DNA from 3 places in the Nocardia sp. NPDC060249 genome. Region 2 is predicted to be linked to each of the others. Evidence: riboswitches for the same ligand, from Rfam matches in the RefSeq annotation. Region 2 holds a riboswitch; each other region holds the start of a gene.
The links. Region 2 has a riboswitch for cobalamin ahead of cobN (cobaltochelatase subunit CobN). Riboswitches for the same ligand answer to the same signal wherever they lie in the genome.
Positions count from the first base shown of each region.

Region 1: it holds a riboswitch for cobalamin, as region 2 does, so the genes downstream of both, metE (5-methyltetrahydropteroyltriglutamate--homocysteine S-methyltransferase) here and cobN (cobaltochelatase subunit CobN) in region 2, are expected to answer to the same signal.
Region 3: it holds a riboswitch for cobalamin, as region 2 does, so the genes downstream of both, ACFWFP_RS27140 (FecCD family ABC transporter permease) here and cobN (cobaltochelatase subunit CobN) in region 2, are expected to answer to the same signal.

Region 1 covers NZ_JBHXAQ010000001.1:489,176-492,447, reverse strand. Annotated here, with positions in the region: gene ACFWFP_RS02190 (pyruvate carboxylase) at 1-1,047, opposite strand, end outside; cobalamin riboswitch at 1,338-1,535, shown strand; gene metE (5-methyltetrahydropteroyltriglutamate--homocysteine S-methyltransferase) at 1,678-3,272, shown strand, end outside.
Region 2 covers NZ_JBHXAQ010000001.1:1,463,951-1,467,222, forward strand. Annotated here, with positions in the region: gene ACFWFP_RS06615 (MerR family transcriptional regulator) at 1-45, shown strand, start outside; gene ACFWFP_RS06620 (hypothetical protein) at 131-601, shown strand; gene ACFWFP_RS06625 (hypothetical protein) at 598-1,080, shown strand; cobalamin riboswitch at 1,137-1,264, shown strand; gene cobN (cobaltochelatase subunit CobN) at 1,299-3,272, shown strand, end outside.
Region 3 covers NZ_JBHXAQ010000010.1:6,528-9,799, reverse strand. Annotated here, with positions in the region: gene ACFWFP_RS27150 (ABC transporter permease) at 1-479, opposite strand, end outside; gene ACFWFP_RS27145 (ABC transporter substrate-binding protein) at 479-1,570, opposite strand; cobalamin riboswitch at 1,654-1,779, shown strand; gene ACFWFP_RS27140 (FecCD family ABC transporter permease) at 1,812-2,843, shown strand; gene ACFWFP_RS27135 (ABC transporter ATP-binding protein) at 2,840-3,272, shown strand, end outside.

The DNA of each region.
Region 1 (3,272 bases), 970 kb from region 2:
GTTGGCCGGGTCCTCGGTGGTGATGCGGCACTGCAGGGCGGCGCCGCGAATCTGCACCGTCTCCTGGCTCAGCCCCAGGTCGGCGAGGGATTCGCCCGACGCGATACGCAGCTGCGACTGCACCAGGTCGACATCGGTGATCTCCTCGGTGACCGTGTGCTCCACCTGGATACGCGGGTTCATCTCGATGAACACGTGGTTGCCGCGCTCGTCGAGGAGGAACTCCACGGTGCCCGCGTTGATATAGCCGATCTGGCGGGCGAAGGCCACCGCGTCAGCGCAGATACGCTCACGCAACTCCGGTGACAGGTTCGGGGCGGGCGCGAGCTCGATCACCTTCTGATGACGACGCTGCAGCGAACAATCCCGCTCGAACAAATGCATCACATTGCCGTGCTGATCAGCCAAGATCTGCACCTCGATATGACGCGGGTTCACCACCGCCTGCTCGAGGAACACCGTCGGATCACCGAACGCCGACTCCGCCTCCCGCGACGCGGCCTCGATCGACTCACGCAACTGCTCAGGCGCGGCAACCCGGCGCATACCACGGCCACCACCACCGGCAACGGCCTTAACGAAGATCGGGTATTCGAGTTCGGCCGAGGCGGTGAGCAATTCATCGATATCGGCCGAGGGCTCGCTGGACTTCAACGTCGGCAGCCCGGCCGCCTTCGCCGCCGCGATAGCCGTGGCCTTGTTACCCGCCATCTCGAGAATCTCAGCGGTTGGACCGATGAACGTGATGCCCTCGGCAGCACACGCCGCAGCGAGGTCAGGATTCTCCGACAAGAACCCGTACCCGGGGTAGATCGCGTCGGCACCGGCGCTCTTGGCGGCCTCGATGATCGCCTCGATCGACAGATACGCGCGAACGGGATGACCCTCTTCACCGATCTGATAGGACTCGGCAGCCTTCAGGCGATGGACGGAATTGCGATCCTCGTACGGGAACACCGCGACCGTTCCGATGCCGAGTTCGTAGGCCGCGCGGAAGGCACGGATAGCGATCTCACCACGATTTGCGACCAAGACTTTCGAGAACATTGGCCTACGGTACCCGGCCAGGAGCCGGGGCCGGACACGCAAGGTGGCTTCGCAGCAATCTTCACACCGAACACCTGCCTACCTGCGAAGTTGCGTTCATCAGGCCGTCACATCTCACCGTGGGCGGCGCTGCGCGGTGCGCGCGGACACCGTGGGCGCAACCGCAGGTCACGGCCGTGTTCGGGATGGGGAGGTGACCTATGACCCCATTGAGGGCCTATGCTGAGCAGGCAGCTGGTTCGCATGCGCGGTGGAAGAGTCGGAGCCCCGACCTCCCGCGTAGGCGTCGAAACCCGGGTGCGGATCATGTTCCGCACCGGGTGAGAGGGAACCCGGTGAGAATCCGGGACTGTCCCGCAGCGGTGAGCAGGAACGACCGCCGTCATCAGCACTGGGCTGCACGCCTGGGAAGCGACGGCCAGTAGGTCGGTCGATCACACGACCGGTGCCCGCGAGTCCGAAGACCTGCCGACTGTGCCGGATACGCCGTATCCGGCGGCCACCGCCTCGTGGATCGGGCGCGCGGACCACCGATGCCGACCTGTCGTGTCTGTCGCGACCGGTGTCGGCTGTGTGGCTTGTGCCCGCGAAAAGGCGACGGCTCTCCCCGCACGACACTGGAGAATCTCCGTGACTGTTTCGCATACCCCGTTCACCGCAACGGTTCTCGGCCTACCGCGCGTGGGTCCGAACCGGGAACTCAAGCGCGCCACCGAGTCCTACTGGGCGGGCCGCGCCGATGCCGCGCACCTGCACGCGGTCGGCCGTCAGCTCCGTCGCGCCCAGCTCACCGAACTCGCCGAGGCCGGACTGGACTCGGTACCGGTGGGCACCTTCTCCTACTACGACCAGATGCTCGACACCGCCGAACTGCTCGGCGCGCTGCCGCCGCGCGTGGCCGGGATCGACGATCCGCTCGACCGCTATTTCGCGGCCGCGCGCGGCACCGACACGGTCGCTCCGCTGGAGATGACCAAATGGTTCGACACCAATTACCACTACCTGGTGCCCGAAATCGACACGGCCACCACCTTTTCCCTGCATCCGGGCAAGCTGCTGACCGAACTCGACGAGGCGATCGAGCTCGGGGTGCCCGCGCGGCCGGTGGTGATCGGTCCGATCACCTTCTTGAAGCTGGCCAAGGCCGCGGGCAACGCGGCGCTGGAGCGGCTGCCCGAACTGCTGCCGCTCTACCTCGACCTGCTGGCCCAGCTGGCGGACGCGGGCGCGCAGTGGGTCCAGATCGATGAGCCGGTGCTGGTCACCGACCTGACCGAGGCGGAGCTCGCCCTGGTCGGCCGGACCTACCGTGCGCTGTCGGCCGAGCAGCACCGGCCCGCGATCCTGGTCGCCACCTACTTCGGCCACCCCGACGCCGCCCTGGCGGTGCTGGCCGACACCGACATCGAGGGTGTCGCTCTCGACTTCACCGCGGGCGCCGATGTCTCGGCGGTCGCGGCGGTGCCCGCGCTGTCCCGCAAGCTGGTGGTGGCGGGGGTGGTCGACGGCCGCAATATCTGGCGGGCCGATCTCGACGCGGCGCTCGGCACCCTGGGCACCCTGCTGGGCAGCGCCGGCTCGGTGGCCGTGTCGAGTTCGTCTTCGCTGCTGCACGTGCCGTATGCGCTGGCCCCGGAGACCGGGTTGGACGAGCGGCTGCGCTCGTGGCTGGCCTTCGGCAGCGAGAAGGTCGGCGAGGTGCGCGTCCTGGCCACCGCCCTCACCGCGGGTGTCGACGCCGTCGCCGACGAGCTGGCCGCGGCCCGCGCCGCCGCCGACTCACGCCGGACCGATCCGCGTCTGCACAACGATCAGGTCCGGAGCCGGTTGGCCGCGCTCGACGAGAACGACCTGACCCGCTCCCCCGCCGACGAGCGTCGCGCCCGCCAGCGTGATCACCTCGACCTGCCGGTGCTGCCGACCACCACCATCGGCTCCTACCCGCAGACCTCGACCATCCGGCTGGCCCGGGCCGCCCTGCGCAAGGGCGAGATCGACCAGGCCGAGTACGTGCGGCGGATGCAGGCCGAGATCGCCGAGGTGATCACCCTGCAGGAAAAGCTCGGTCTCGACGTGCTGGTGCACGGCGAGCCCGAACGCAACGACATGGTGCAGTACTTCGCCGAGCTGCTCGACGGTTTCGCCGTCACCGAGGCGGGCTGGGTGCAGTCCTACGGCACCCGCTGCGTGCGTCCGCCGATCCTGTTCGGCGATGTCGCCCGGCC
Region 2 (3,272 bases):
CACACCGGATTCAGGCGACCGAGACCGCACCGGGGGAGTCGGTGAGCCGACGACGCACCACACCGCCCAGCCGGACGGCACCCGACGCCGCTGCCGCCGATCGACCCACGACTTCCCCGACTACCGAGCGATGCTGGCCGCGCTCGCCCCGGTGCGGACGCGGGTCGTCCTCGCTCGCGCGGCGCTGCTCGACGCCATGGAACACGCCGACTCGCCCACGGTGGTCCTGCACACGACCTGCGCCGGCACCGTGTCCGTGACGGCCTCGAGCTCGTGGACGGAGCGCGCCTTGACCGGCACCGGCACAACGGGCGACTTTGTCGCGCAGGAGATTTCGAGTACTGCGGCGGCAGGGCGCGAGGCGCCGGAACCGGGTGCGGCCCAGCACATCCCGCAGGCGAGAGCCACCGGCCCTGCCATGGCGATCCATTTCGCCGTCACCACCCTCTACCCGGCCGTCGCCACCGCCGTCGGACCCGACGTGATGCTCGACCTCATCGCCCCCGATCAGCCTGTTCTGATCCGCTCCGCCGACGACGGCGACTTGTCGACGCTGGCCATGCCGTGCAAACCCGAACCCGCCGAGGAGACCTCCCGATGACCACCGCCGACCCGATCATGACCCGAATCACCCAGGGGGTCACCGACTTCCGCACCGGCGACGCCGACCGTGCCCGCACGGCTCTGCTCGAGGTCTGGGCCGAGATCGGCCCCGCCGGTGACCCACTGCACCGCTGCACGCTCGCCCACTACCTGGCCGACGCCTACGACGACCCGGCCGAAGCCCTGGTGTGGGACGTCCGAGCTCTCGACGCCGCCGACGCTCTGACCGACACCCGCCTGAACGACCACCACGCGGGCCTCCAGGTCGCCGGCCTCTACCCCTCGCTGCACCTGAATCTCGCCGACAACTTCCGCCGCCTCGGCGCATTCCCCGCCGCCACCCGTCACCTGGCCGCCGCCCGCGAGCGCCTCGATATCCTCCCGAACGACGACTACGGCGCGCTGATCCGCGGCGTCGTCACCGAGCTCGCCGCGTCCATCGCGGCCGAAGACACCGCCCGGCGACCCACCCATTGACGACAGCGACCGGCTGAGCACCGCTGATCAATTGTCCAACGGCGGGAAGCGGGCTGGAAAGTTGCGGGCGCGGCGGGCCCAGTAGCATCGTCTTGCTCGGCGGGCGTCGAGGAAACCGGTGGAAATCCGGTGCGGTCGCGCCACTGTGAACAGCCAGACCCTCCCCGGCGAGCACCGCACACCCCGATGGGCGCGTAACCCGAGGAAGGTCTCACCCTGTGATCCTGCTGCTGTCCACCTCCGACACCGACCTGCTGAGCGCGCGCGCGAGCGGCGCCGAGTACCGCTGGGGCAATCCCGCGCGGCTGCTCGTGGAGGATCTGCCGGGACTTCTCGACGGCGCTGATCTGGTGATCGTGCGAATCCTCGGCGGCAAGCGCGCCTGGGAAGAGGGCCTCGACGCGATCCGGGCCAGCGGCGTGCCGATGGTGGCGCTGGGTGGTGAGATCGCCCCCGACGCCGAGCTGATGGAATGCTCGACGGTGCCGGTCGGTGTCGCGGCCGACGCGCACAACTACCTCGCCGCGGGCGGCGCCGAGAACCTGCTGCAGCTGCACAACTTCCTGTCCGACACCGTGTTGCTGACCGGTCACGGTTTCGAACCGCCCGCGCAGCTGCCCACCTGGGGTGAGCTCGACCGGTCCCCGCGGATCCTCGAACCGCACGCTCCGACCGTCGCCGTGGTCTACTACCGCGCCCAGCATCTCGCGGGCAACACCGCCTACATCGAGGCGCTGTGCAAGGCGATCGAGGCCAAGGGCGCTCGCCCGCTCCCGGTCTACGCGGCTTCGCTGCGCACCGCCGAATCCGAGCTCCTCACCCTGCTCGGCCGCGCCGACGCCCTCGTGGTGACCGTCCTCGCGGCGGGTGGCAGCAAGCCCGCGACCGCCTCGGCCGGCGGTGACGACGAAGTCTGGGACGTGGCCGCGCTCGCCGCGCTGGACGTGCCGATCCTGCAGGGCCTGTGCCTGACCAGTGGCCGCGCGCAGTGGGAAGCCAACGACGACGGCCTGTCGCCGCTCGACGTCGCCACGCAGGTCGCGGTGCCCGAATTCGACGGCCGCATCATCACGGTGCCGTTCTCCTTCAAGGAGTTCGACGCCGACGGGCTGTCCGCCTATGTCCCCGACGCCGAACGGTGCGCCCGGGTGGCGGGGATCGCCGTGCGGCACGCCCGCCTTCGCCACATCCCGGCCGCGGACAAGCGGATCGCGATCATGCTCTCGGCGTATCCGACCAAACACGCCCGCATCGGCAACGCCGTCGGCCTCGACACCCCGGCCAGCGCGATCCGCCTGCTCACCGAATTGCGCGCCGCCGGTTACGATCTCGGCGATGTCGACGAGATCCCCGGTTTGGTCGAACGGGACGGCGACGCGCTGATCCACGCCCTGATCGCCGCGGGCGGTCAGGACCCGGAGTGGCTGAGCGCCGAACAGCTGGAGGGCAACCCGATCCGCATCGGCGCCGCCACCTACACCCGCTGGTTCGAGTCACTGCCCGAGGACCTGCGCGAGGCCGTCGTCGAGGCGTGGGGTCCGCCGCCGGGCGAACTCTACGTCGACCGGTCGGCCGACCCCGCGGGCGAGATCGTCATCGCCGCACTGCGTTTCGGCAATGTGGTGCTCATGGTGCAGCCGCCTCGCGGGTTCGGTGAGAACCCCGTCGCGATCTACCACGATCCCGATCTGCCGCCGAGTCACCACTATCTCGCCGCCTACCGCTGGTTGTCCGCGCCCGATGGTTTCGGTGCCGACGCGATGGTGCACCTGGGTAAGCACGGCAACCTGGAATGGCTGCCCGGTAAGACCCTCGGCATGTCCGCCTCCTGCGGTACCGACGCGGCGCTGGGCGATCTGCCGCTGATCTACCCGTTCCTGGTCAACGACCCCGGTGAGGGCACCCAGGCCAAGCGTCGTGCGCACGCCACCCTCGTCGACCACTTGATCCCGCCGATGGCGCGGGCCGAAACCTACGGCGACATCTCCCGGCTCGAGCAGCTGCTCGACGAGCACGCCAACATCTCCGCCCTCGACCCGGCCAAACTGCCCGCCATCCGCCAGCAGATCTGGACGCTGATGCGCGCCGCCAAGATGGACCACGACCTCGGCCTCGCCGAACGGCCCGAAGAAGATGTCTTCGACGACATGCTCCTGCACGTCGACGGCTGGCTGTGCGAGATCAAGGACGTG
Region 3 (3,272 bases), on a different contig from region 2:
GTGATCACGATCAGCTTCATCTGCTCGCCGATCCCGAACCACACGATGAACAGCGGGATCAGTGCCAGCGTCGGGATCGCCCGCTTGATCTGCACCGGACCGTCGACTACGGCTTCACCGATCCGGCTCAGCCCCGCGACCAGCGCGAGCACCACGCCGATCGCCACACCGAGGACCAGGCCGATCACGGCCCGCTGCAACGAGGTCAGCAGGTTGGACTGCAACCGGCCGTCGGCGATCAGCTCGCCCGCGGTCTGCGCGACGGTCCACGGCGCGGGCAGGGTCTCCGGGTCGATGGCCCCGATCGCGGAGCCGATGACCCAGGTACCGATGAGCAGAACCGGACCGAGGGCGAAGCCGAACGGGATCGGCTTGCCGGGTCCCAGTCTGCGCCGGCCTCGCCCGCGCGGGGCGAGTGCCTCGACCGGGGCGGTGCTGGTCCTGAGTTTGCGCAGCGCCCCGGCATCGATGGTGGCCATCAGCTCACCGCCGGTGCGTACGCGGCTCCGCTGGCGGTGACCGCCTCGGTGACCGCGGCGTCGAAGCGCAGGTCGAAACCGTCGACGGCCTTGATCTTCTTGGGCAGCTCGCCCACGGCGTCGATCGCGTCGATGGTGGTCTGCTGCCGGGCGATCAGCTGCTGGTCCAGGTGCGGGAAGGTGTAGGTGCCCAGCGATTCGACGATCCGCTTGGCGTCGTGGGCGCTGACCTTCTGGCTTCCGACGTAGTAGCGGGTGGCCCATTCCTCGCGATGGGTGTTGGTCCACTGCCAGGCGCGCACGAACGCGCCGACCAGAGCACGGGTGGCGGCGGCCTTCGCCGGATCCTGGACCACCGCCCGGCGCGCGTACAGGTAGGCGAGGCCGCTGTAGATGCCCGTGGTCTCCGAGTCCGGGATCAGCGAGGCGCCCTCGGTGCGGAGGAACCGGGTCACGTTGGGTTCGATCAGCGGCGCGACGTCGACCTGCGCGGTGCGGACCGCGTCAGGGAACTCGGCCAGCTGCAGCCGGACCAGCTCCACATCGGTGGGCTTCAGACCCGCCTTGGTGAGCGCCTTCAGCACCGCTGCCTGCTGGGCGGTGCCCTCGGCGTAGGCGATCTTCTTGCCCTTCAGGTCGGTGAGCTTGCTGATCGAACGGCCCGGCGCCACAGCGAGTTTCAGGGCCTGGGGGTTGGTCTGGTAGGAACCGATGATCGGCACGTCCTGGCCCGCGGCCAGCGCGTGGATCGGCGGCACATCGCCGACCTGACCGACGTCGGCCGCGCCCGCTCGGAACGCCTCGAGGATGGCCGGGCCGCCGACGAAGTTGGCGAACTCGATCTTGAACGGCAGCTTGTCCAGCTCACCGGACAGCCGCAGCGCCGATTGCAGGCGTTCCGACTGATCGGCGACGACGAGCGTGGTGCCCGGTGGAACCTCGGTGGGCAGTGGCGCGTCGGGGGTGCCGACCGGTGTGTCGTTGCCTTGCGCGCAGCCGGTCAGGCCGAGCGTCGCAACGGTTGCCATCGCGAGGAGTGCGGCGGTGGCGCGGCCACGCAGGCCGGGTCGAAAGGTGTTCGGTCGGTACATAGACGAATTCAAGCAACCGCGATCGTCCCCGAACACTATTAGCGTTTCCATGATTTGAAGGGCCCGGCTCCGCATCGGCACTGCGTGCCGCGGTAAAATTCGGGTGCCAACCTCGGCGGGTGCGGGAATCCGGTGCAACTCCGGAACGGTCGCGCCACTGTGATCGCCTCGCGGCGAAAGTCAGACCTCCCTCGCCGGGACACCCGCTGAAAGGGCCGCGCTTGCCTGTGGAGAATTCGCGATGATCCGTGCTCGGATCTCGCTGGCGCTACCCCTGCTCGCGGTGTTGCTGCTGGTCGCCATGATCGGTGCCACCGGATTCGGCGCCGAGATCGTGCCCGTGTCCGCGGTGCTCGACACCCTCACCGCGCGACTCACCGGCGTGACACCCACCGACCTCGGCATCGACACCATCGTCTGGCAGCTCCGGGTGCCGCGCACCCTGCTGGCAGCGGTGGTCGGCGCGGGGTTGGCGCTGGCCGGGGCCGCGATGCAGACGCTGGTGCGCAATCCGCTGGCAGATCCTTTCCTGCTCGGTGTCTCCTCCGGCGCGGGTGTCGGCGCGGCCGCGGTCATCACCTCCGGGTTGTTCGCCGGTGCGGGGATCTGGGCGCTGTCGGGCGGTGCGCTGCTCGGCGCGCTCGGCGCCGCGGCCCTGGTGTTCCTGATCGCGTTCGCCCAGGGCGGTCTCACGCCGCTGCGGCTGGTGCTCACCGGCACCGTGCTCGGGTCGGCGTTCGCCGGGTTCAGCAGTTTCCTCGTCTTTCGCAGCACGGATCCGGCGGCGGCGGAGTCGGTGCTGTTCTGGCTGCTCGGCAGTCTCGCCGGTGCCGATTGGACGACCATCGCCCTGCCCTTGACGGTGGTGGCGGTCTGCGGCGCGATCCTCCTGGCGATCGCCGGATGGCTGGACGCGCTCACCCTCGGCGCGGAAACCGCGTCGTCGGTCGGCGTCCCGGTGCGACAGCTGCGCATCGGTCTGTTCGTGCTGCTCGCGGTGCTCGTCGGCGTCCTGGTCGCGGTGTCGGGCGGCATCGGCTTCGTCGGCCTGGTCGTTCCGCACGCCGCCCGGATGATCGTCGGCCCCCGCCATCGCCATCTGCTTCCCACCTGCGCACTCGGCGGTGCCCTGTTCCTGGTGGTGGCCGACGCGGCAACCCGGATCCTGGTGCGTCCCACCGAAATCCCGGTCGGCGTGCTCACCGGTCTCATCGGCGCACCCACCTTCCTGCTGCTGATGGGCAGGCGGCGCTACCAGTTCGGCACGCCATGAGGCTGCGCGCCGTCGAACCGGATCCCGGATCGCGCGCCCGGACCACCGAGGGCGCACTCCGGGCGGACACGCTGAGCTGCGCCATCGGTCGACGCACCATCGTCGCCGGAACGGACTTCTCGATCGAGCCGGGGGAAACCATCGGTGTCGTGGGTCCCAACGGCAGCGGCAAGTCGACATTGCTTCGGGTCTTGGCCGGGGTAGCCCGGCCGAGCCATGGCCGCGTGCTCGTGGACGGTCAGCAGCTGCACGCTCTTCGGCCGCGACAGCGGGCGGCGACGGTGGCCTTGGTGGCGCAGGACGAGAACCCGCCCGCCGACATGCTGGTGGGCGAAGTGGTCGCCCTCGGGTTGACGCCGTATCTGCCACCGTGGGGCCTGGGTGCCCCGCGCGAACAGCAGCGGGTGGCACAGGCTTTGGCGTCGGTGG